Regions from separate parts of the Alteromonas sp. Cnat3-28 genome, predicted to be linked through region 3. Evidence: predicted binding sites of a transcription regulator. Region 3 holds the regulator's gene; each other region holds the start of a gene.
The links. Region 3 encodes sigma-54, which starts transcription at its own class of promoters, with help from an activator protein. Its sites were predicted from a motif close to GTTGGCACGNNNNTNGNNT; they were not measured.
Positions count from the first base shown of each region.

Region 1: the regulator sigma-54 is predicted to act here: its motif matches at 2,094-2,112, upstream of MHM87_RS05790 (flagellar basal body rod protein FlgF).
Region 2: the regulator sigma-54 is predicted to act here: its motif matches at 3,802-3,820, upstream of glnA (glutamate--ammonia ligase).

Region 1 is NZ_JAKREY010000004.1:81,052-89,105, reverse strand. Features, by position in the region: gene flgH (flagellar basal body L-ring protein FlgH) at 1-465, opposite strand, end outside; gene flgG (flagellar basal-body rod protein FlgG) at 477-1,265, opposite strand; gene MHM87_RS05790 (flagellar basal body rod protein FlgF) at 1,312-2,055, opposite strand; gene flgE (flagellar hook protein FlgE) at 2,280-3,665, opposite strand; gene flgD (flagellar hook assembly protein FlgD) at 3,680-4,366, opposite strand; gene flgC (flagellar basal body rod protein FlgC) at 4,398-4,820, opposite strand; gene flgB (flagellar basal body rod protein FlgB) at 4,823-5,257, opposite strand; gene MHM87_RS05765 (protein-glutamate O-methyltransferase CheR) at 5,459-6,289, opposite strand; gene MHM87_RS05760 (chemotaxis protein CheV) at 6,305-7,234, opposite strand; gene flgA (flagellar basal body P-ring formation chaperone FlgA) at 7,512-8,054, shown strand, end outside.
Region 2 is NZ_JAKREY010000012.1:145,822-153,875, forward strand. Features, by position in the region: gene glnG (nitrogen regulation protein NR(I)) at 1-254, opposite strand, end outside; gene glnL (nitrogen regulation protein NR(II)) at 244-1,329, opposite strand; gene MHM87_RS13685 (DUF4124 domain-containing protein) at 1,460-2,077, opposite strand; gene glnA (glutamate--ammonia ligase) at 2,326-3,735, opposite strand; gene typA (translational GTPase TypA) at 4,192-6,024, shown strand; gene MHM87_RS13700 (response regulator) at 6,386-6,763, shown strand; gene MHM87_RS13705 (PatB family C-S lyase) at 7,027-8,054, shown strand, end outside.
Region 3 is NZ_JAKREY010000020.1:12,714-20,767, forward strand. Features, by position in the region: gene kdsC (3-deoxy-manno-octulosonate-8-phosphatase KdsC) at 1-341, shown strand, start outside; gene lptC (LPS export ABC transporter periplasmic protein LptC) at 338-916, shown strand; gene lptA (lipopolysaccharide transport periplasmic protein LptA) at 885-1,439, shown strand; gene lptB (LPS export ABC transporter ATP-binding protein) at 1,442-2,167, shown strand; gene MHM87_RS16640 (RNA polymerase factor sigma-54) at 2,241-3,722, shown strand; gene hpf (ribosome hibernation promoting factor) at 3,753-4,040, shown strand; gene ptsN (PTS IIA-like nitrogen regulatory protein PtsN) at 4,054-4,497, shown strand; gene rapZ (RNase adapter RapZ) at 4,582-5,427, shown strand; gene MHM87_RS16660 (HPr family phosphocarrier protein) at 5,427-5,699, shown strand; gene mgtE (magnesium transporter) at 5,874-7,232, shown strand; partial or broken gene MHM87_RS16670 (winged helix-turn-helix domain-containing protein) at 7,283-7,510, opposite strand; partial or broken gene MHM87_RS16675 (spondin domain-containing protein) at 7,507-8,007, shown strand.

The sequences.
Region 1 (8,054 bases), on a different contig from region 3:
AACAAGGTTGCTGTTAGGAAGTACGTCGACCACAGTAACGGAGATAGCGCCGTTTAAGCTGTTGCTTTGGTTAGCTGTGGCATCACCGGAGAAATCTCGGGATGAACTTATTCCCAATTGTACGGACTCTCCGCCAATATTTATCGCTTGCCCAGCTAGCCCGGTTATAGGGTTAAGATTGACGTTTGAATCTTTCGCTGTGCTAGTGTCGGCTGATTTGCTCGCTTGGGTATTCTCGCTTAACGTTACAGTGATGATGTCACCGACTCTTCTTGCAGTAACGTCAGAATATAAGTTGTTAGCAAGCTGCGAACGAAAAAGCGAGCCATCCTCTACTACCGTTTCACGCGGGTAATCTGGCACTACCGGTGCAAACGACGGGTCGTTTGCCTGAACGGGAGGCTCGTTTGTACTGGCGCAACCGCCAAGTATCAGAAGTGCAGCAGATAAACCTAAAATACGCATGATGCTACCTACTAAAGTTGCTGAATAACCTGACCAAGCATTTGGTCGACCGATGAGATAACCTTTGAGTTCATCTCATACAAGCGCTGGCTTTCGATAAGGTTTACTAACTCTTCGGTCACGTTTACGTTAGAGGTTTCCAACGTGCCTTGTGAGATGTAACCCAATCCTTGCAGACCAGGGATCCCCTGAATAGGCGCACCGCTTGACGCTGTCTCTACATAAAGGTTTTGTCCGGTTGGTTGTAATCCGGTTGGGTTAACAAAGTCAGAAATATTAAGCTGACCGAGTACCTGCGGTTCAGCTTGGCCCCGTATGCTCACGCTAATTTCACCATCTTGAGAAATTGTGATTTGTTGCGCATCTTCGGGAATAGCCACTTCAGGCTGAAGCAAAAAACCCGCGCCGGATGTAACAATTTGGCCTTGGTCGTTCAGTGAAAACTGACCATTTCTCGAATATGCTATGGTGCCGTCGGGCTGCAATATTTCAAAGTAACCACGACCTTGAATTGACATATCAAGCGCGTTTTCAGTGGTTAACAGGTTACCTTGCGTATGTGCTTTTTGAGTAGCTACGACCTTCGAGCCTGAACCAAGCATAAGCCCAGAAGGTAGCTCTGTGTCGGCTGACGAACGACCGCCTGGCTGATTGATATTCTGATAAAGCAAATCTTCAAACACCGCGCGGTCTTTTTTAAAGCCCACTGTTGATGCGTTTGCTAGGTTGTTAGACACCACGGCCACATCAGTCTGTGCGGCGTCTAGTCCGGTTTTACTTATCCATAGTGCTGGATGCATGTTAACCTCCGACGTTGCTCATAGGGCAACGGTGATAAAAATTCTTTTACAGGATGCGTAGTAGCTGATTACCGCGAGTATCAAGCTCTTCTGCTTGCTTCATCATTTTGACTTGAAGCTCGTAGTGACGCTGCAGACTTATCATGTCCACCATTTCGTCAACAGCATTAACGTTGGAACCTTCAAGCATGCCCGACATTACTTTTACGTTGGCATTGGCTGGCGCTATTGAGCCATCTTCCATTCTAAATAAGCCGTCATTGCCACGTTCCATGTCTGCATAGTTTGGACTAACTAATTTAAGTCGCCCCACTTCTTCAATAACATTGGCAGGGGCACCTAACTGTCTCATCGACAACGTGCCATCGGCGGCGATATTGAGGTTATCTAAAGGAACAGGAAGGAATATTGGCCCATTGTCACCAAGCACGACGCGATCGTGGATATCTGTCAAAATTCCGTCATCGCCTAACTTGAAATTTCCATCACGCGAGTAAGCTTCTTGACCATTTTGATCTTGTACAGCGAACCAACCATCACCTTGAATGGCTACGTCTAAATCGCGGTCTGTTTTAATCATCGGACCCGACTCGTAATTATTCGACGGGCTCTCTGTCATGGAAAACACGCGAGTCGGCAAACCTTCGCCGTAGGCCGGCATTGACCTTGCCTGCTCTAACTGCGCTCTGAATCCCGTTGTCTGTGCATTAGCCAAGTTATTGGCCCTAATCCCTGTTCCCAGTAGGTCTTGGGAGGCGCCACTTGCTGAAATATAGAGAAGTTTGTCCATGACTGACTTTTGACTCTGATTAAACCTTAAACAAGATTTTGCAAAGGCAGTGCCAATCTGTGGATATTTAGTGCAATTGACAAATAAGGGCGGTATTGAATTGATATATATAGAAAAATAAAAAGGTCGCATTGTTGCGACCTTTCTAAATCGACTCAAATAGGTACAGTTTTCCGCGCCTAAATTTTGCCGCTTAGCAATCTGCTAATGTAGCTTACTGCAAACTATCGAATGTTAAGGATAGTCTGGTTTAGCGAGTTGTTCACTTCAAGCGCACGCGAGTTTGCCTGGAAGTTACGCTGAGCGATAATCATGTCGATGAGCTCAGTGGTAAGGTTAACGTTAGCTTGTTCTAGCGCCGAAGAGTTAATTTCGCCGAAAGTACCGGTTGTTGCTTCACCCGCTAGTGCCTCACCTGAAAGAATACTTTCCTTCCACTGAGTACTGCTCTCTTGAGTTAGGCCTTGTTCATTAGAAAAGCGAACCAAAGCGACACGAACAATAGGTTCAGACGTACCATTAGAGAACGTTGCACGAACCAAGCCATCCGGACCAATGTCGATACCTGTTAATCGACCTACAGGTAAACCGTCTTGTTCTAGTGAAGTAACTTCAAACGCAGAGGCGAACTGAGTCGGCTCATTAGGCGTCGCGTTATTAACATCGAGGTTAAAATCAATGCTTATTTGCTGCGTAGGATCTGAGCCATTAGCAAGAATACCTGCGCCTAACGCTTCTGTTTGCATTTTGAAGTCAAGTGTAGGTAGGCCATCAGGCGTTTCCATGCCAGCAAAATCACCACCTTGAGAGAAGATAAGTTTAGATGCTGTTACGGCGTTACCAGTGTTACCACCGACACTATTTACTGCTGTTGCTGGGTCTGTGTCATTACCCGCTGAATCTGTCATATCAACTAGCGTGTCATCGATTGCAGTAGCAACATACCACTCATTATCAACACCCGGTGTCGCATCCTTTATGAAGTAATAGGTCATTACGTGACTATCACCTAACGAATCGTAAACGGTTACCGATGTTGCTGCGTTGTAGGTAAGCGGATCTTCAGGGTCAAAATCTTGTGGATCTAGGGCTGCATCACCAGCAGGCAAGTTCATTCGAATGTCAACTTCTGTGGTTTGTGCGGGAGAACCCGAAGAGTCTGGAATACGCACTGGCTCTGTAGTACTAAGTGCTACCGAGGCACTTGTACCATCAGAGTTAACGGGGAAACCCAATAAGTTATCGCCGTTACTGTTAACCACGAAATTGTCGCTATCTAACTTGAACTGACCCGCACGTGTGAACGAGAAGTCGCGAGACGTAATTTCAGGTACTGTCGCAAAGAAACCATTACCCGTGATCGCCAAATCAAGCGAGGTATTGGTAAACTGAAGGCTACCTTGAGAAAATTGCTGAGCAACTTCTTGAGTGAGTACACCGTCACCTACTTTAGTTTTACCACCTGAAAGCAGTGATGCCGCATAAACATCGCCAAATTCAGCGCGAGATTCTTTAAAGCCAACTGTATTTACGTTTGCGATGTTGTTGGCGGTTACATCCAAATCTTTTTGTGCGGCTGATACGCCACTCAGTGCAATATTAAAAGACATTATTGATTCTCCTACTAACTGCCGATTTGAATGACGTCATCAAGATTGATACTGACATCACCATCCAAATTCAAAATTACTCCTTGACCACTACCAGCCAAGCTTACACTTCCAACATGGCGATTAACGGCGGTATTCAGCTGAACACCTTCTCCATTCAACTCGCCAGTGGCACTGATAACATATTCACCCGGTGCCATCTGGTTGCCATGCTTATCTTTGCCATCCCATTCAAACTCAATGTTGCCAGCGCTTTGTGTGCCTGCATCAATGGTTTTTATGACTTCACCAAACTGGTTCTCAATAGTGATCGTCATATTCTGAACTGTTTTTTCATTCACGATGACACCCGAAATGCCATCGCCTTCATTGGCCATATAACCCACGTTACCTTGAACCAGCACGTTTTGCCCGATAAGACTAGAGGCTTGTAACGCTTGATTCGATGTCATTGAAGCTGCAAACGACTCAAACTTTTCGTTAAGCTGGGAAATACCGTCGGCCATCGTAAATGATGTCATCTGCGCTACCATTTGATCGTTATCAACGGGTGCAGTGGGATCCTGATTGGCTAACTGCTCAGTTAACATTGAGAAGAAATCTTCCTGGGTTAACTGCTGCTCGGTGCCGTCAGCTATTTTGACGGTTTCCTCTTGCCAATACAGATCAGTATTTAAGCCAGTATTGTTTATGGTATTCACTGAGTAATCCTCACATTATTCAAGCGGCAAGTTACTGCCCTTGACCTAGCTGCAGTACGCGACGGAAAATACGCTTTGTGGTGTCCGCAACCTGCACGTTAGTTTCATACGCTTTGGACGCTGACATCATATTCGCCATCTCTTCCACAATGTTCACGTTGGGTTTATAGATGTAGCCGTTTTCATCTGCCATCGGGTTGTTAGGTGAATACTCCACTTGCAAAGGAGCATCACTTTCTACAATCCCCTTTACTTGAACACCTGCACCTTTCGACTGGTCGCGCATTGCATCTTGCAACGCCGTAGCGAAAACAGGATGGCGAGCTCGGTATGTTTCGTCATAGCTGCTGCTAACCGAGTTAGCGTTGGCAATATTACTTGCCGTAGTATTAAGACGTACATTCTCCGCCTCCATACCCGTACTCGAAATTTGCATTACATTAAATAAACTCATGACTACTGACCTCCTGAGCTAAGCGCTTTTTTCATGCCTTTAATTTTTCCGTTCAAAAATTCTAGGCTGGCTTGGTAGCGCAATCCATTGTCTAAAAACCGATTTCTTTCCGCTTGAACTTCAACCGTGTTACCGTCGCCAGTGTCTGGTTGTGTTGGGATGCGGTATTGCATGTCAAAGTTTGCCGCTACTGACGTAGAATTGCCGCTTAAGTGGCGATCATTTGTCCGCACCATTCCTGAAGAAGCGTGATTGGCTGTACCACCAGATGCTTCTCGCATAGCCGACTGCATTGCTTTATTAAAATCAATGTCCCGCGCTTTATAACCAGGCGTGTTTGCGTTCGCTAGATTTCCAGAAATCACTTCCATACGCTCTGTGCGTATAGTGAGTGCTGACTCATGAAAGCCAACCAGCTTATCTAGGTTAATAGCCATAACATGACCTCTGACATACTAAAAATTTGTTCCTGGTGACAATGTAAGCGGACAATTAAATATCGAATCTTGCCGTTTTACTGTCGTTTGTAGAAATAGTTAGCAAGGCAAATGCCATAATGAGATTTTGACGGAGGGTGTAAGTCAAAAGTGTCGACCTGATCGTAAAAAAAGTATTAGTTATCAGGCCGATAAGTTAGATCATTTTTTTTGATAGTAAAGGCCAGGGTGGCACTTAACCATACTGTAGGTATCACTTGCAGCGCTGATTGATTCAGAGGCGCCAAGGAAAAGCACACCCTGAGGCTGCAGCTGTCCGGCAATTTGTTGCAGGATGCGTTGTTTTACTTCGGCCGAGAAATAAATTAAAACATTACGGCAAAAAACGATATCAAAGCGGCCAAGTGCTGCATAGCTCGAAAGTAAATTTAGACTTCTAAAGCTTACCATCCGACGAACGTCGGGTTTTACCTGCATAAGCCCGCTATCATTTTGCTGGAAAAAGGCCTGTCTCCTTTGCGGGGACAATCCCCTTGCAAGGGACAGTTCGTCATAAATACCTAACTCACACTTTTGCAGCATTTCTGACGATAAATCTGTAGCAACAATCTCAACACCCGCTCTTAATGCACCTGGCCTTTGGCGCTGATATTCAAGTACAGACATCGCAATAGAATAAGGCTCTTGTCCAGACGAACAAGCGGCGCTCCATATGCGAAGCTTCTGATTTTTTGCCGATAGTGTTGGTAGTAACTCTTTTACAAGTAAATCGAAGGGATAGTTGTCTCGAAACCACAACGTTTCGTTTGTGGTCATTGCGTCAATAACGTTCTGTAGTAAGGTTCTGTCGAACCCTTTCACAACCACGTCAATCAGTTCGTCAGCAGACTCATACTTATGCTTATAGAGTAATGAAGCTAAACGGCTGCGCACCAGGTATTGTTTATTATCACCTAATACTATGCCGCATTGCTTTTCCAAAAACTCTCTAAACTTGAGGTAACTTGCTGGCGAAACGTCTTTATTAGCCAATCCTATCTTGCTCCGTTATTCGCACTCAGTCATTAGCCACTTTTGTACCGCGGTAGCAAGTTCATCGGGATGGAATTTCGCGATAAAGTCATCAGCCCCTACTTTTTGCACCATAGCTTGGTTGAAGACACCACTGAGCGACGTATGCAATACAACATGAAGCTTTTGAAGTTCAGGCGTATTCTTAATTTCGGCGGTTAGTGTATAGCCGTCCATTTCTGGCATCTCGATATCTGAGACCAGCACGCCTACACGGTTCGTTACATCGCCGTACTCTTCCGCAATTTCTTTAAGCCTGTTTAATGCTTCAAGACCGTTTTTAGCTAGCTCAATTTCTAAGCCTAGTGAAGTTAGGGCCTTTTTAACTTGGTTTCTCGCTACCGCAGAGTCATCTGCAATAAAGATAATTTTGTTTTCTTGGCCTTCGGTTGTCAGACCTTCTGCCACCTCTGAACTTACTTCGGCATTCAACGGAGAAATTTCATTTAAAATTTTCTCAACGTCTAGAATTTCAATAAGTTCATTTTCAACTTCAGTCACCGCCGTTAAATAGCTTGCTCTGCCAGTACCTTGGGGTGGCGGCATGATCGCATCCCAATTGGTGTTGATAATACGCTCTACGGCACCCACCAAAAAGCCCTGAACTGAACGGTTATATTCCGCAATAACAATAAAGGCATTAGAGAGATCTTCAATTTTACGGCCGCGTGTTGCCATACTTAAATCAATGACCGATATGGTTTGACCACGGATGTGCGCCACACCACGAACCAACGGGTTTAATTTCGGCATTGCTGTTAGCGGAGGACACTGAAGCACTTCCCGCACTTTAAAAACGTTAATTCCAAAGCGTTGGCGGCCGTTCAGTCTAAACAGCAGCAACTCTAAGCGATTCTGCCCAACAAGCTGCGTGCGCTGGTTTACTGAATCTAAAATCCCCGACATAGGTCACCTCTAAGTAATACTGGGCATGATCATTGCCTCTTATGATAAAGATAGACAATATCACTAAATTTTTGCAGGTCAAACGACAGAAAAATGACACTAAATAGCATTTTTCAGTCTTTAGTAGGGTTTATACCTTAACTTAGTCAATGATCCTGCGTTGACGCTCGTGCTTGTAAACCTTATGGATTTACTTTGGCTGTTATTTATTTGCACTAAGCAAACCGGCCGTATTAAGCATAGTCAATAACTTGTAAACTGAACACGAAAAGTCATGATGAAAAATATGAACGCCAAAACGCGCCTTACATTCACACGATTACTGTCATTGACCGTTTTCAGTGTGCTTTCTATGAACTGCTTGGCGACACAAACCAATCACAAACAGGTTGAAGAAGGCGCAAAACAATACCTAATAACTCAACTTGCTGATAATACGCAGGATACTAGCATTGATGTGTCTATTGTGAAGATAGACGATAGGATAAATATTCCTGACTGCCCAACTGGGTTCGAATACAATGCGTCGCAAGAAGCGCTGAGCCAATCGTATATATCAGTTAGAGTGAGCTGCAGAAATAATGAATGGTACCTTTTTACCAGCGGGCAAGTAACGCGTACCAAAGAAATTGTTGTCACTCAAGGCGCAATAAGTCCAGGAACCGTACTAACATCATCGAATCTCTCTCTGGCAAAAGTTGATGTAAGACGATTGCGCCATACCGCATTTACTGAGCTAGAAGCACTTATTGGGGCTAGAATAAAACGCCGAGTGACTGACGGACAAGCTATACAGTCAAATATGCTATGCTTTGTGTGC
Region 2 (8,054 bases), on a different contig from region 3:
TGCGCCGTCATAATGATAACGGGGAGCATAGGGTGCGAGGCATGCACTTCGTTCAGTAACGTCATGCCGTCCATTTGTGGCATTCTTATGTCTGAAATGATGACTTCAGGGGCTTGGCCGCTTTGAAGTTGAAGCAATAAATCTTCAGGGTTTTCAAAACTTAAGCAGCTGATATCTGCTGCTTGTAAGGCCTTTTGCAGCACCCAACGAATAGAACTGTCATCATCGACAATCCACACAGACTCATTCGTCATCGTCTGTCTCCTTACGATCTATTGGTATGTAAATTACGAACTCAGTGTGACCAGGGTAGCTATCTACATCTATTTTGCCGCCGTGGTGGTTTATAAGGGTCTGTGAAATAGACAAACCCAACCCAGAGCCATTTTGCTTGCTTGTGACCATGGGGTAGAAAAGTGTGTCTTTTACTTCAGCCGGAATACCCGGGCCGTTATCAATAATTTTTATTTTTGCTACCAGCGCGTGACGCTTCGTTTGAATTGTCATTTGGCGCTCTATTCGCGTAATTAACCTAATTTGTGGGTTGGGGGTTTGGCTCTCGGTTAATGCCTGAACGCTGTTGCGCACAATATTGAGCACCGCTTGCTGAATCATGTCAGGGTCTAACATAAGCGGTGGTATGCTGGGGTCATAGTCGCGAACTATGGTAATGGGATTGTCTGAGTCAAAGCGCATTAAGCTGCGTATTTTTTCAAGCGCTTGATGCACGTTGCTTTCTTCAAATCGAGGTAGTGAATTTGGTCCAAGCAATCGATCAACTAAGTTTCGCAGACGGTCAGACTGCTCAATGATCATGCTTGTAAATTCTTTATGCTCGTCAATCAGCTCTTTTTCTAATAGCTGTGCTGCACCGCGAATACCACCAAGAGGATTTTTGATTTCGTGTGCAAGGCCGCGAACCAATTCCCGTGCTGCGTAATGCTGCGCGTTTTGTAAAGTTTCTCGAGAAATTCGCTTTTGCTGGTCAATCTTTTTAACTTCAAATAGCAGTCGTGGGCCGTCTTCGAAGTGCAAGTTGGTAACGGTTAGGTCGGCAGATACATAGCGGTTATCTCGAAAAGCCAACTTAATTTCGTTTTCGGTGAAATCTTCACCTTTTCTGATGGCAGCTTTAAGTCGGGTGGTTTCTATTGTGCCCGGCAAGAAAAAATCTTGAAGTGGATGCCCAATAAGTTGTTTTAATCCAGTCTCAAACAAAGCTTCACCAGCGTGGTTGGCGTAAACAATCGTAAGTTTGTTGTCTACCATTACCAGTGCGGTATTTAGGCTATTGATTAGCTGTTGTGTTTCTAACTCGGTGGAATGCATCCGAGCTCGTCTCCTTTGCACCATAATTGTGCATTGTAGCTTGCAATGATGAGTTGCGCGAATAAAGAGCTCAATAAGAAATGTTCACTGAACCTCTATGGTGCGCATACATGACAGTGGTTGCACGCTATTAGTTATTAATTAACGCCGATGCCTGATGCAGGTAAAGGGTTTGTAATGGAGACGATGCAAGAGTCTTGCCCGTATTGTTCGTGAGTTCAACTTTATAGGTATGTGCCCCACGATGGATACCAGTAAGCTTAAAGACGCCTGAACTATTGCTAGCTAATGGGGCGTCGTCAAAGATTAATCGGTAGATTGGCGCTTTGGGTGCACCAGGTTGTGCGGCAGAAATAGTGAATTCACCCAAGTTATTGCGAATTGTCGCTTCTGGTGCAGGTGACTTAATGACTACGCGATAGTTGGGCTTGGGGGCAGCCGGCTTCGCAGGGGGAGGTGGGGTAACCTTTGCCGCGGTTACTACGTTTTGCGTTTTTACATCGAAAGCTAGGGGTTCTGCGTTTAGCTGCGGCTTGTCGGTGTAAGTCACAGAGCCGTCTTTACCTACCACCTTGTATATGGTCATTGGAGAGGTAGCTGCGGCTGATGTTGCATTGCTGCTTTGTCCGGTTTCGCTTTCTTGTGCTTCTTGCTGGGTACTTTCTTGGCTCAGCATTTCCGCTTGCACAGGCAGTAAGCCATTGCCGCTACTTAGTAATAGCGAAATTAAGCAAATGTGTCGCGTCATGTAGTGCACGTGTCGTTACCTAATCAATGTGGTTTTGGCTAGCTGGCTAATTCATATAGCTTGCTATGTTTGGCTTATGGATAACCTTTCTAGTTGTATGCAGATGCAAGCGGGCAAAGCCCTGTGCGCAGTTGATACAGCATGAAAGAGTATTCATTAGCATAGCTATAAAAACATAGTAGATAAATCGTACGCATAAAAAAAGCCCGCAGAGCGGGCTTTAGTATAAATTGCTATACAGTGCGAAATTACACGCTGTAGTACATGTCGAACTCAACAGGGTGAGTAGTCATGTTAAGTTTCGTTACTTCTTCAGACTTAAGATCGATGTATGCATCAATCATGTCGTCAGTCATAACGCCACCAGCTTTAAGGAAGTCACGGTCGTTATCAAGAGCTTCAAGTGCCATTTCTAGCGAGCTTGCCACTGTTGGAATTTCAGCAGCTTCTTCTGGCGGTAGGTCGTACAAGTCTTTATCCATTGAATCACCAGGGTGGATCTTGTTCTTAATACCGTCGATCCCCGCCATAAGCATAGCAGTGAACGCTAGGTATGGGTTAGCTGTTGGGTCAGGGAAACGTACTTCAATACGACGTGCTTTATCGCTAGTTACGTGAGGAATACGAATAGACGCAGAACGGTTACGTGCAGAGTATGCAAGCATTACCGGTGCTTCGAATCCAGGAACCAGACGCTTGTATGAGTTAGTAGAAGCATTAGCAAACGCGTTGATTGCGCGTGCGTGCTTGATGATACCACCAATGTAGTAAAGTGCTTCTTCAGAAAGGCCTGCGTACTTGTCACCTGCAAAGATGTTTACGCCATCTTTAGAGATAGATTGGTGACAGTGCATACCAGAACCATTATCGCCAACAAGCGGCTTAGGCATAAAGGTAGCTGTTTGACCGTATGCGTGTGCAACGTTGTGAACAACATACTTGTAAACTTGAATTTCGTCAGCTTTCTTAACTAGCGTATTGAATTGGCAAGCAATTTCGTTTTGGCCAGCAGTTGCTACTTCGTGGTGGTGCGCTTCGATAACAAGGCCCATCTCTTCCATAACTAGACACATTGCAGCACGGATATCGTGAGCAGAGTCCACTGGTGGTACTGGGAAGTAACCGCCTTTAACGCCAGGGCGGTGTGCCATGTTGCCGCCTTCAAACTCTTCGCCAGAGTTCCACTTAGCTTCAGAAGAGTCAATCTTGAAGAAAGAACCCGCCATGTCAGTGTGGAAGCGTACGTCATCAAAAAGGAAAAACTCTGGCTCTGGGCCGAAGAAACATGTGTCACCGATACCAGTTGATTTTAGGAATTCTTCTGCACGACGAGCAACTGAACGTGGGTCACGCTCATAACCTTCCATTGTTGAAGGTTCAACGATGTCACAACGGATATTTACTTGTGTTTCCTCAGCGAAAGGGTCAACAACGCAGCTTGTTGCGTCTGGAAGAAGAACCATGTCTGATTCGTTGATGCCTTTCCAGCCAGCGATTGAAGAACCGTCGAACATTTTACCTTCTTCGAAAAACTCTTCATCAACTAGGCCCGCAGGGATAGATACGTGTTGTTCTTTACCTTTTGTATCGGTAAAACGTAAATCTACAAACTTCGCTTCACTTTCTTTAATCAGCTCTAATGCCTTTTCTACTGACATCGTGTCCTCCAGGTTTAATGTAAAAATGCGGAATGATCAGCTTCACTCCAACAGTGGCAAAAGTGAAAGCGATTATCATGCCATCTATATGTCTACCGATTTCAGTGGCATAGACGGGCATCTATCACTTCCGCTTGGATTAGATTGCATCATATTGGTGCAACGTTGCACCAATATGGCGTTTCATGCTCATTTGCACGTCAATCAGCCTAGATTACTTTGTAGCGTATAGCTACCAAATAAGATTAATTAGGTGCAACAGGGCTGGTTGTTTGTTGAACAAGTGTTTAAAAACCAATAAAACTCGTTTCCATCAAAAAAAGATGCGCAAACGTCGTGGTTTTTCTGTACAATCCGCGCAAATTTTTCTATCTGCATTTTTTTGCAACAAATCTAACGCATACTCCTTTCCACTGAATTGGAGTAGACGTTGATTTACACAGGCTCTATATAAGCATGAATACCACTGATATTAATAAATTGCGTAACATCGCAATCATCGCCCACGTTGACCACGGTAAGACCACCCTGGTAGACAAACTGTTACAGCAGTCTGGCACCCTTGAATCTCGAGGCGAGCAAGAAGAGCGCGTAATGGACTCGAACGACATCGAGAAAGAACGTGGCATTACCATCCTAGCTAAGAACACAGCGATTAACTGGAACGACTACCGTATCAACATCGTAGACACTCCAGGACACGCTGACTTCGGTGGTGAAGTAGAGCGTGTAATGTCGATGGCTGACTCTGTACTTCTACTTGTAGATGCACAAGAAGGTCCGATGCCACAAACCCGTTTCGTTACGCAAAAGGCATTTGCTCAAGGTCTTAAACCAATTGTTGTTATTAACAAAATCGACAAGCCTGGTGCGCGTCCTGATTGGGTTATGGATCAAGTTTTCGATCTATTCGACAACCTAGGTGCAACTGACGAACAGCTAGATTTCCAAGTTGTTTATGCGTCTGCACTTAACGGTTGGGCATCACTAGATGCAGATACTAAAGAAGACGATATGACGGCGTTGTTCCAAACTATCGTTGACCAAGTTTCTCCACCTGATGCAGATATCGATGGCGCATTCCAAATGCAGATCTCTCAGCTTGATTACAACTCATACGTGGGTGTAATCGGCGTAGGTCGTGTTAAGCGTGGTTCTGTTAAGCCTAACCAACAAGTAACGGTTGTTACTGCTGATGGCAAGAAGCGCAACGGTAAAGTTGGCTTGGTATATGGTTATCTTGGTCTTGCTCGTCACGAAGTTGAATCTGCGCACGCGGGTGACATCATTGCAATTACAGGTCTTGGCGAACTTAAGATCTCTGACACAATCTGCGACGTGAACACAGTAGAAGCGCTTCCTCCACTAACGGTTGACGAGCCTACAGTAACCATGACGTTCCAGGTAAACACCTCGCCGTTTGCAGGTAAAGAAGGTAAGTATGTAACGTCACGTAACATCCTTGAGCGCCTTAAAGACGAACTAGTACACAACGTTGCACTTCGCGTTGAAGAAATGCCTGATCCTGACAAGTTCCGCGTATCTGGTCGTGGTGAACTTCACCTAGGTATTCTTATCGAGAACATGCGTCGTGAAGGTTACGAGCTTGCAGTGTCACGTCCAGAAGTAATTCTGAAAGAAGTTGACGGCGCAACGCAAGAACCATACGAAACCTTGACTATCGACTGTGAAGAACAGCATCAGGGTTCAATCATGGAACAGCTTGGTCTGCGTAAAGCAGAAATGACTGACATGTCTCCTGATGGTAAAGGTCGTGTACGTATCGACTTTATCATTCCAAGCCGTGGCCTAATTGGTTTCCAAACAGAATTCATGACGTTAACGTCGGGTTCTGGTTTGCTATATCACACGTTCGATCACTATGGTCCGTACAAAGGCGGTATCATTGGTAAGCGTAAGAACGGTGTTCTAATCGCTAACGCAAACGGTAAAGCACTAACTAACGCCCTGTTTAACCTTCAAGAACGCGGTCGCCTATTCATCGGTCACGGTGTTGAAGTGTACGAAGGTATGGTTATCGGTATTCACAGCCGTGACAACGACCTTACTGTAAATGCCCTTAAAGGTAAGCAGCTTACTAACGTTCGTGCATCGGGAACTGATGAAGCGCAAACACTTGTTCCGCCTATCAGAATGTCACTTGAGCAAGCGCTTGAGTTCATCGATGACGACGAACTAGTAGAAGTAACGCCTGAATCTATCCGTATTCGTAAGAAGCTTCTTACAGAAAACGAGCGTAAGCGTGCATCACGTGCACCTAAGTCTTAATAGCTTCTAAGACTTAATTCGATTTTAAAAATGCCAGCGTCAGCTGGCATTTTTTTTCCATTTTGCCGATGAGTTTGGCCTGCAATCTTTTAAATCGTGTCTCAACTTACACACCGTCACTTCCCATCAAAAAAGCTGCTTTCTAGCATTATCACTAAAACGTTAGAAAAAGTTTAAATATCGACCAAAGGTTAGTGGTCAAAAGCGTTCAGAGATTCTATGCTTGAAAATATCAGTCCGCGTAGATCAATACCCAGCGAGCATTTATCTATGCGGATTGGTACAATAGACTGACGCCTTAACACGTGAGCTAAGTCGTTGTAATATTTACGGCTAATGACCAAAAAAAAGGGGAAGGGTAGTGTTTTCTGTAGCAGTAGTTGAAGATGATCCTATCACGCTTGACCTTATTACTGACGCGTTGGAAACGCAGTTAGACGCCACCGTGTATCCATTTACACGTAGTAAATTTGCAAGGGATTTTTTGCTGCAACAAACCGCAGAATCTATCAGCTTGATCATCAGTGACCAAGTAATGCCGGATTATGATGGACTAAGTCTTCTAAAAACCTGCCAGTCTTCGGGTTTGGACGTTCCATTTTTACTCATCACTGCCGACCCTAACAAAGAGTTAGTGATAGAAGCGCGTAAGCTTCAGGTTACCGGTTTCCTTGCTAAGCCACTCAATATGGAAGAGCTAGTTCAAAAATCGAGAGAGGCGGTGTCGCAGGCCAGCTAAGCCTGTAGGTTGTTTTTCATTTTATGTATCGCACGCTAAAGGTGTGCATGCGAGCCAAAAATCTACTTCGTGGTTAACGATGACAACGTAAAACAGGTTAGGATAGCAATGCGCAATTTACCTTTGGCTTTAACGTGTTAATTTATCTCTATTAAAGTACATTTCGATATAGAAAATTCGGGTTAATTCATCTCACGCCCCTAGTTTATGAGGCGCTAAAATTCTACACTGTTGGCATAAGTTTTTATGCAACAGGATGTAATGTGAGCGCCTTATTCGATAATACCCCTCCCAGAAAAGACACATTTTCGTTTAAATGGCAAAAGTACAAAGGGAAAGACATCATTCCTGCGTGGGTTGCCGATACTGAGTTTCGTTGCGCGCAGCCAATTCTAGACGCCATTTCGGGTCAGGTTGAGCATGGCAACATGGGTTACATACTGCCTGCACATCACGAAGGCGCCATTCAGGCTGTAGTGAGATGGCTTAAAGATAAGCATAATTGGGAAATTCAACCCGAGTGGCTAGTGTGGACACCAGGTGTTGTGCCAGCGTTTAACGTAGCGTGTAAAGCCTATTGTGAACCCGGTGATAAAGTACTTATTCAAACACCTAATTATCCGCCTCTACTGGCTGCCCCAAAACTAAATGGTCTTGAACGAGTAGATATAGGCACGGTAGTGCAAAATGCCGACGGCACGAGTTCTGATAATATTTCAGGTGTCGAAGGTGCGCGCTATACGTTAGATTTTGAAGCATTAGAAAGAGAAGCGGCTGATCCTAAATGTAAGCTGTTTATTCTTTGTAACCCAATGAACCCGGTAGGTTCGGTGCTTACTAAAGCTGAATTAGATCGCATTGCTGAAATTTGTAACGCGAACAACGTTAAGCTATGTTCTGATGAAATCCACTGCGACCTTATTCTAGAAGAAGGCAAACAGCACATACCGGCGGGCCGCGAGTCCAACCTTGCTGAAAATAGCGTCACGCTAATGGCTGCCAGTAAAACATTTAATATTGCTGGTTTGGGAACGTCTTTTGCCATCATCCCTAATCGCCAACTGCGTCAGGCATTTACCAATGCCGCCGCGGGCATCGTACCTTGGGTTACTGTATTGGGCTTAGCGGCTACAGAAGCAGCATTCACTCAATGTGACGAGTGGCATCAGCAGCAACTTACCTACTTGCGTGAAAACAGAGATATGGTGTTTAACACAGTAAACAGCATTGACGGGCTTAAAATGCTCAAAGCCGATGCGACGTTCCTAGCGTGGGTAGACGCCAGTGGACT
Region 3 (8,054 bases):
CTGGACGTCGCTCTGCCATTGTTGAAAATAGAATGAAGGCACTGAATGTTGCACATATAATTCAAGGCGAAGAGAATAAAGCAGACGCGCTTAGCGACCTGATGAAACGCCTTGAGTTAAACACTGACGAAGTGGCTGCGGTAGGTGATGACATGCCAGATACGGGTATGTACAAGCACGTTGCGGTTAAAATTGCGGTTGCCGATGCCCATCCTTACGTAGCAAAACAAGCAAACTGGATTACGACCCTTCCCGGTGGGTTTGGCGCGGTCCGAGAAATATCGGATACCATTTTGCAGGCCAAAGGGGTAACAAATGAGATTTTTGGAGCTAGTGTATGAGCCTGTTTGGCTTTAATCGCTTAGGATTAAGTATATCGGCGCTATTTATTCTGGCGATGCTGATGTACATCCCTACGTGGATGGAAGAGCAGCCTGAAACGCAGGGGAATCGTGAAAACGATGCGCTAAAGCCCGCCTACAAAGCAAAAAATCTAACCACTACGCTGTACAATCAAGACGGTGAGTTAAATCACAAAGTATTTGCAGAGTCGATGGAGCATTACGACCAGCTTGGCTTTGTATTGTTTCAGCAACCTAAATACACCCTTTATACAGAAAACGCGTCATCACCATGGGTGGTAACCGCTGATGAAGGTACACTATACAATAACGAGCTAATCCAGCTGGAAAACCAAGTTAATATTGAGAACCAAACTGGCGATGACTTTGTCAGAAGTATATCGACCGAGTACATTCAAATTAATTTAGAAACCAAGCAAATGACATCTGACCAACCCGTTGAAATACTGGGCACCCAATATGTCATTTTAAGTAATGGGTTTAACGCGAATTTACGCACACAAGAATACGAGCTTTTAGATCATGTACAAACCACTTATTCCCCTAGCAACTAGTTTATTGCTTGCCATCGCTAGCGGTGCGGTACACGCCAGTGAAGATGATTTTTCGCAGCCCATAAAAATAGGCTCGAACACCCAGTTTATCGACGGTAAAAATAAAACTGCGTTGTACAAAGACGACGTACTCATAACTCAAGGCTCTTTGGTTATTGAAGCTGACGAAGTGGAAGTAATTGCCACTGACGGTGGTGGTCGTGAAATATTTATTGCTAGAGGAAAGCCGGCAAGCTATTCCCAGCAATTGGAAGACGGCACGCCCGTTTCGGCAAAAGCAAATGAAATACGCTATGAAGTGGTAAACCGAACGATTTCTCTTGCCGGAAACGCAGAGTTGAAACAAGACACCAGTAAAGTACAGGGTGACAACATCACGTTCGATATGATTACCGAGCAATTGCTAGCGACTGGCGGCGCAGGTAAGGATGGTGAGGGTCGAGTGACCACAGTATTCACACCTGAGACCATTCGCAAAACTTCGTCTAAGAAAGACAAAAAAGACAACGAGGGCAATGAATAGCAATGGCAACTTTGAGCGCTAAAAATCTTGCTAAGGCTTACAAGTCACGACAGGTTGTTCGAGATGTAAGTCTGTCTGTCTCAACGGGTCAAATTGTTGGTCTTCTTGGCCCAAATGGCGCTGGTAAGACCACCACATTCTACATGATTGTTGGTTTAGTGAATCTGGATAAAGGCAAGATTGAAATCGACAACAATGAGCTAACTCATCAGCCCATGCACGAGCGCGCACGCCGCGGAATTGGCTACCTACCGCAGGAAGCCTCTATTTTCAGAAAGCTCACAGTGCATGAAAATATCATGGCCATTTTGCAAACCCGTAAAGATTTAAATTCACAACAGCAAGAAGAAGAAGCAGATGCGCTACTTGATGAATTTAATATTAACCATATACGTAATAGTACGGGGATGAGTTTGTCAGGGGGCGAACGCCGTCGCGTTGAGATTGCCCGCGCTCTGGCAGCAAAACCGCAATTTATTTTGTTAGACGAACCATTTGCTGGTGTTGATCCAATATCAGTTAATGATATAAAGAAGATAATACAACATCTTCGCGATAGGGGTATTGGAATCCTTATCACGGACCATAACGTACGAGAGACATTGGATGTTTGTGAAAAGGCGTACATTGTGAGTCATGGCGAGCTTATTGCGCAAGGAACGGCGGAACAGGTTTTAAGTAATCAAAAAGTAAGGGATGTATACCTAGGCGAACAATTCAGGCTATAGTTAATGTAACCGAATTGTCATTTTTCAGTTTCGCTCTGGTATATTCAATTTAGAGCATTTAAATAAGACGTAGATGAAATCATCTTTACAGCTAAAATTTAGCCAACAACTTACCATGACACCACAGCTTCAGCAGGCCATTAAACTGCTGCAGCTTTCTACACTTGATCTTCAACAAGAGATCCAAGAAGCGCTCGATTCTAATCCGCTATTAGAAGTTGAAGAAGGTAACGACGAGCCGCAACTAGAAAAGAACAATATCGACAACGATGACAGCGGCTCTGAGGCCACTGCTTCTGCATCTAGTGACACACTAGAAGCCGGCGATGCACTTGAGAAAAACGATCTTCCCGATGAGCTGCCAATCGACAGCACATGGGACGAATACTACTCTGCTTCATCTTCGCCAGCTCCAGGTCCATCCAATGACGACGAGCAAATCTTCCAAGGTGAGACTACTGAAGATATTCAAGAGCACCTTCTTTGGCAAATGCGCCTTACCCATTTCTCGGATACCGATCGCGCAATCGCTACAGCAATCATCGACTCTATTGACGAGTCAGGTTATTTAACCGTTACCCTTGATGATATTTTAGAAGCGGTTAACGATGATGATATGGAAGAGCCGATTGAAATGGACGAAATAGAATGTGTGCTAAAGCGCATTCAGATGTTCGACCCTATTGGTTCTGGCTCACGCTCTCCACAAGAATGTTTGATGGTGCAATTGCGTCAATTTTCAGAAGACACACCGTGGCTTGCTGAAGCGAAGCAACTGATTGAAGAGTACTCTGACTTACTGAGCAGCAAAGACTATCGTACGCTTATGCGTAAAAGCCGATTGAAAGAAGATCAGCTACGCGAGGCAATGCGTTTACTGCAAACCTTGAATCCTCGCCCAGGTAGTGCTTTAGTTACTAAAGAGCCTGAGTACGTTATTCCTGATGTCTCAGTAACCAAGAAAAATGGCCGTTGGGTGGTTGAGCTGAACCCCGACAGTCTGCCTAAGTTAAGCGTAAATCAACAATACGCTGCAATGAGTCGCCGTGCCAAGAATAGTAGCGATTCACAATTCATCCGCTCACACATGCAAGAGGCTAAGTGGTTCATAAAGAGCCTTGAATCTCGTAACGAAACCTTAATGAAGGTTGCAAACTGCATTGTGCAGCAGCAAATGGGCTTTTTTGAGCACGGCCCGGAAATGATGAAACCAATGGTGCTAAATGATGTCGCAGAAATGGTAGATATGCACGAATCCACTATTTCGCGAGTGACAACGCAAAAGTACATGCATACGCCACGTGGAATCTTCGAATTGAAGTATTTTTTCTCAAGCCACGTTGCAACAGAGTCTGGTGGTGAATGTTCATCTACAGCGATTCGTGCATTGATCAAGAAATTAGTGGCCGCTGAAAAGCCTAGCAAGCCGCTAAGTGATAGCAAGATTGCTTCATTGTTGGCCGAACAGGGCATTAAAGTTGCCCGGCGAACAATAGCAAAGTACCGGGAATCGTTGTCGATCCCGCCGTCGAACCAACGCAAAAGCCTTATTTAATCGGGCTTAATAATATAAGGAAGACGAAATATGCAAATCAACCTTACTGGTCATCATGTCGAAATCACCGACTCTTTGCGTAATTATGTCGATACGAAGTTCAGCAAACTTGAACGTCACTTTGATCACATTTCTAATGTGCATGTCATCCTGAACGTTGAAAAATTAAATCAAAAAGCCGAAGCGACCGTTCATTTAAGTGGCGCTGAAGTATTCGCATCCTCAGAAAATACCGACATGTATGCGGCGATTGACAGCATGGTTGATAAACTCGACCGGCAGGTAATCAAGCATAAGGAAAAACTGAAAAAACATTAGTAGTTAATTAAGCATGGATATACAAGCCATCGTAAGTCTGGACCGCACCGAGTGTGCGGTTCAGTGTAATAGTAAAAAGCGAATTCTTGAGATCATCGCTGATATCGCTGCCAAGCAAAACGAGAACATTGATCAGGCAACGGTACTCAACAGTTTGATGGCTCGAGAGCGTATGGGTAGTACAGGCATTGGCAATGGTATCGCCCTGCCCCACGGACGCCTGCCGGGCCTCGAGAAAGTGATTGCCATTGTTGTAACCAGCACGCCAGCAATCGACTTCGACGCCCTTGACGAGAAACCCGTAGACATCTTTTTTGCTCTACTCGTTCCTGAGGAACAGACCGAAGGACACCTTCAAACGCTGGCCACCGTGGCTGGTAAACTAAGCGACAAAGAAACGATTAAAGCAATACGTCGCGCAACGACAAGCGACGATATTCTATCTGCATTAAGTTAAACATTAAGCGCCTATTAACCGTTTAGTAGGCGCCTAATTCAACAACGCGTATGTGATAAAACCAGAGTATTAGGGAGAAAGTAGGTGAAGCTGATAATAATCAGTGGTCGTTCGGGGTCTGGTAAGTCTGTCGCACTTCGCGCATTGGAAGATTTAGGTTATTACTGTGTTGATAATATCCCGGTAAACTTACTTCCCACCTTAACCCATACAGTTGTTGACGAGTACGATCAGGTTGCGGTAAGTATCGATGTGAGAAACTTACCTAAAAATCCTGACGATTTGGTAGAAATTCTAGACTACCTGCCTTCTTCGTGGTCGATGACCATTGTTTACATTGACGCGAGCGATGATGTACTGGTTAAGCGTTTTAGCGAAACACGTCGTCTTCACCCTCTCGCCAAGCTTAATAAATCGCTTTCAGAAGCCATTAAAGCCGAGTCTGCCCTACTTGCTCCTATTGCTGAGCGCGCAGATTTATATCTAGATACAGATAAGCTTACCATTCACCAACTGGCAGAGTTAATTCGAGAGCGTATCCTGGGTAAGAAAAGCTCACGCCTTGTGCTTGTGTTTGAGTCGTTTGGCTTTAAGCACGGCATTCCTAAAGATGCGGATTACGTTTTTGATGCCCGCTTTTTACCTAACCCCCACTGGGAGCCCGACCTTAAACATCTGACCGGATTAGACGCACCAGTAGAAGTATTTTTGGGGTCGCAGCCTGTAGTGACCAAGTTCATTTGGCAAATTCAGAATTTAATAACGACATGGCTGCCTCATTTAGAACGCAATAACAGAAGTTACGTAACCGTAGCCATTGGCTGTACTGGCGGGCAACACCGTTCGGTTTATATCGCACAGACCCTGTCGAAAACCTTCAGTGAAATACACCCTGATGTTCAAATTCGCCATAGAGAGCTGAATCAGTAATGACTATTCAAAAAACGCTAACTATCGTCAATAAGTTAGGGTTGCATGCGAGAGCGGCGACCCAACTGGTTAAACTGGCTAATCAATTCGACGCTAAAATCATCTTAAAAAAAGGCGATAAAGAAGCAGACGCAAGCAGTGTATTGGGATTAATGATGCTTGAAAGCCATCAAGGTGAACAGGTAGATGTGATTGTGGACGGCAGTGATGCTGTTGATGCACTTGCAGCTATTGAAGAGCTTATTGAGGGCAGATTTAACGAAGACGAATAGTCTTACTTACCCAATCCATTGACCAATTAATCAACACTTAGCGCAGTTATCTTAAAATCCTGCGCAAAACCTACGCAATTATCATGACAGACTCATCATAATTGCGATATTCTACGCCCACTTAGGCTCTATGGCCTGCATTGTTCATCTTTTAGCTTGTAGGAATAACGCCTTATGGCAGAAGCGCTTGTTTCTAAATACGTACAAACTCAGTTACGCGCACTCAACGCTGCGTTGACCAACGGTCAATTCGTATCTGTACGTAAGCTTCTGCTTGAATTACCGCCTTCAGACGTCGCCCACATTCTTGAATCTAGCCCTAGCAGAACCCGTGACGAATTATGGGAGCTCATTGATGGTGACTTTCACGGCGACATTTTAGAAGAACTGTCTGACGATGTTCGAAACGGTATCATTACAAAAATGCTTCCCGCTAATGTGGTTGACGCACTTGAAGAGATGGATACCGATGACTTAGCAGAGACGCTAAGCAGCCTTCCCGAGCCAGTATTGGCCGATATTCTAGATTCGATGGATGCACAAGATCGCGTGCGCGCAGAGCAAGCGCTGTCTTACGGTGAGGAAACCGCTGGTTTCATCATGAACACCGACACCATCACTTTACGTCCAGATGTGACCATTGACGTGGTTCTGCGCTATATCCGCTTAAAAGGTGAGCTACCTGAGAATACGGATACGTTTTACGTGGTAAACCGAACTGACAACCTTGTTGGTATTGTTCCGGTTACCCGTTTACTCACCGCAGATACCGACGATAAAGTGTCTGACGTTATGGATGAGGAATCTGAAGCGATTCCTGTGAATATGCCAGACGATGAAGTCGCAAGCCTGTTCGAGCGATACAATTGGCTTTCAGCACCTGTTGTAGATGAAAACCATCGCTTAGTGGGCCGAATTACCATTGATGACGTGGTTGATATTATTCGTGAGGACGCCGAGCACTCGATGATGAGTATGGCGGGTCTTGATGATGACGAAGATACCTTTGCACCCGTTATGCAAAGTACCAAACGACGCTCGGTGTGGCTGGCGGTAAACTTAGTGACGGCGCTAATGGCTGCGATGGTGAGTGATCTATTTGAAGCAACGCTGAGCCAACTGGCTGTGTTAGCTATTTTAAATACCATTGTCCCTAGTATGGGCGGTGTAGCGGGTAATCAGACGCTAACGCTAGTTATTCGCGGTATGGCATTAGGCCATGTTAACGCGAGTAACTCACGATGGCTTATCAGTAAAGAAATATCCATCGGCTTTTTAAACGGTGCCATTTGGGCGGTGCTTATTGCCTCTGTCATCGCGTTATGGAAACAAGATTACATGCTGGGCGTAATTATTGCCTTTGCCATGATGGTAAACATGATTGCGGCTGCTTTAGCGGGTGCAACCTTACCTATGATCATGAAGCGTCTTAAGATAGACCCTGCCCTAGCTGGCAGTGTTATCTTAACTACGATAACCGATGTAGTGGGTATTTTTGCTTTCTTAGGTACTGCGACGCTGTTTCTAATTTAAGTTAATTTTGAACTCTCATGCCTGATAGGGCATGGTGAGCTAAAAAATACTCATGCAATAAGCGCTTTCGCTATATATCCATTGACGTTCAACTTGTAACCCACACCCCAGACGGTTTCTACTAGCTGTCCACCATTTTCAATACTGTTGATTTTATCAAGCTTAGTGCGTAAACGATTTATATGGGTATTCACCGTGTGCTCGTAGCCTTCGTGGTTATAGCCCCACACCTCACTGAGCAATTGATTGCGAGAAAAAACTTGGTTTGGATTACGACAATGATTCAAATACGTGGCACCGTTTTGGCGGACTTCTTGCGCCGAAAGCTACGTTAAGCTATCCCTTCGATACTATGGACAAGCCATATCTTTCGCTACTTTCCATGCTAATACCTACTAACGACGCTTTTGTTGGTATGGACAGTATTGAAATTCCAACCGAGCCGGGTACCTACACTTATTACCTTAATGCATACGACGCCGGTACTGAGCTTATCGATGAATTAAATAGTGCCCGTACAGATGTTGTTGAAGCTGGGACCGGAAACGCGCTGGGTGGATATGGCGTACCGGGTGTTGCCGGTGGCGGTGGTGAAGCAGCGGGTTATGATGTGGTGAGGGATGATCTTGCCGATGCAGTAAGACTTCACCAAGGTGTAGTTACTAGTGCAAACGCTGACGATCCAAGCCGTGAGGGTCTATCCACATCGGTACTAACCGAGGCCCATCGCTTTGATTACCCAACGAGCCGCGCGGTGATAACCCGAACCCGTTAAATGGTTAAACACAGTACCACGTGAAAGCGCCCTATTACGCAGGTAAT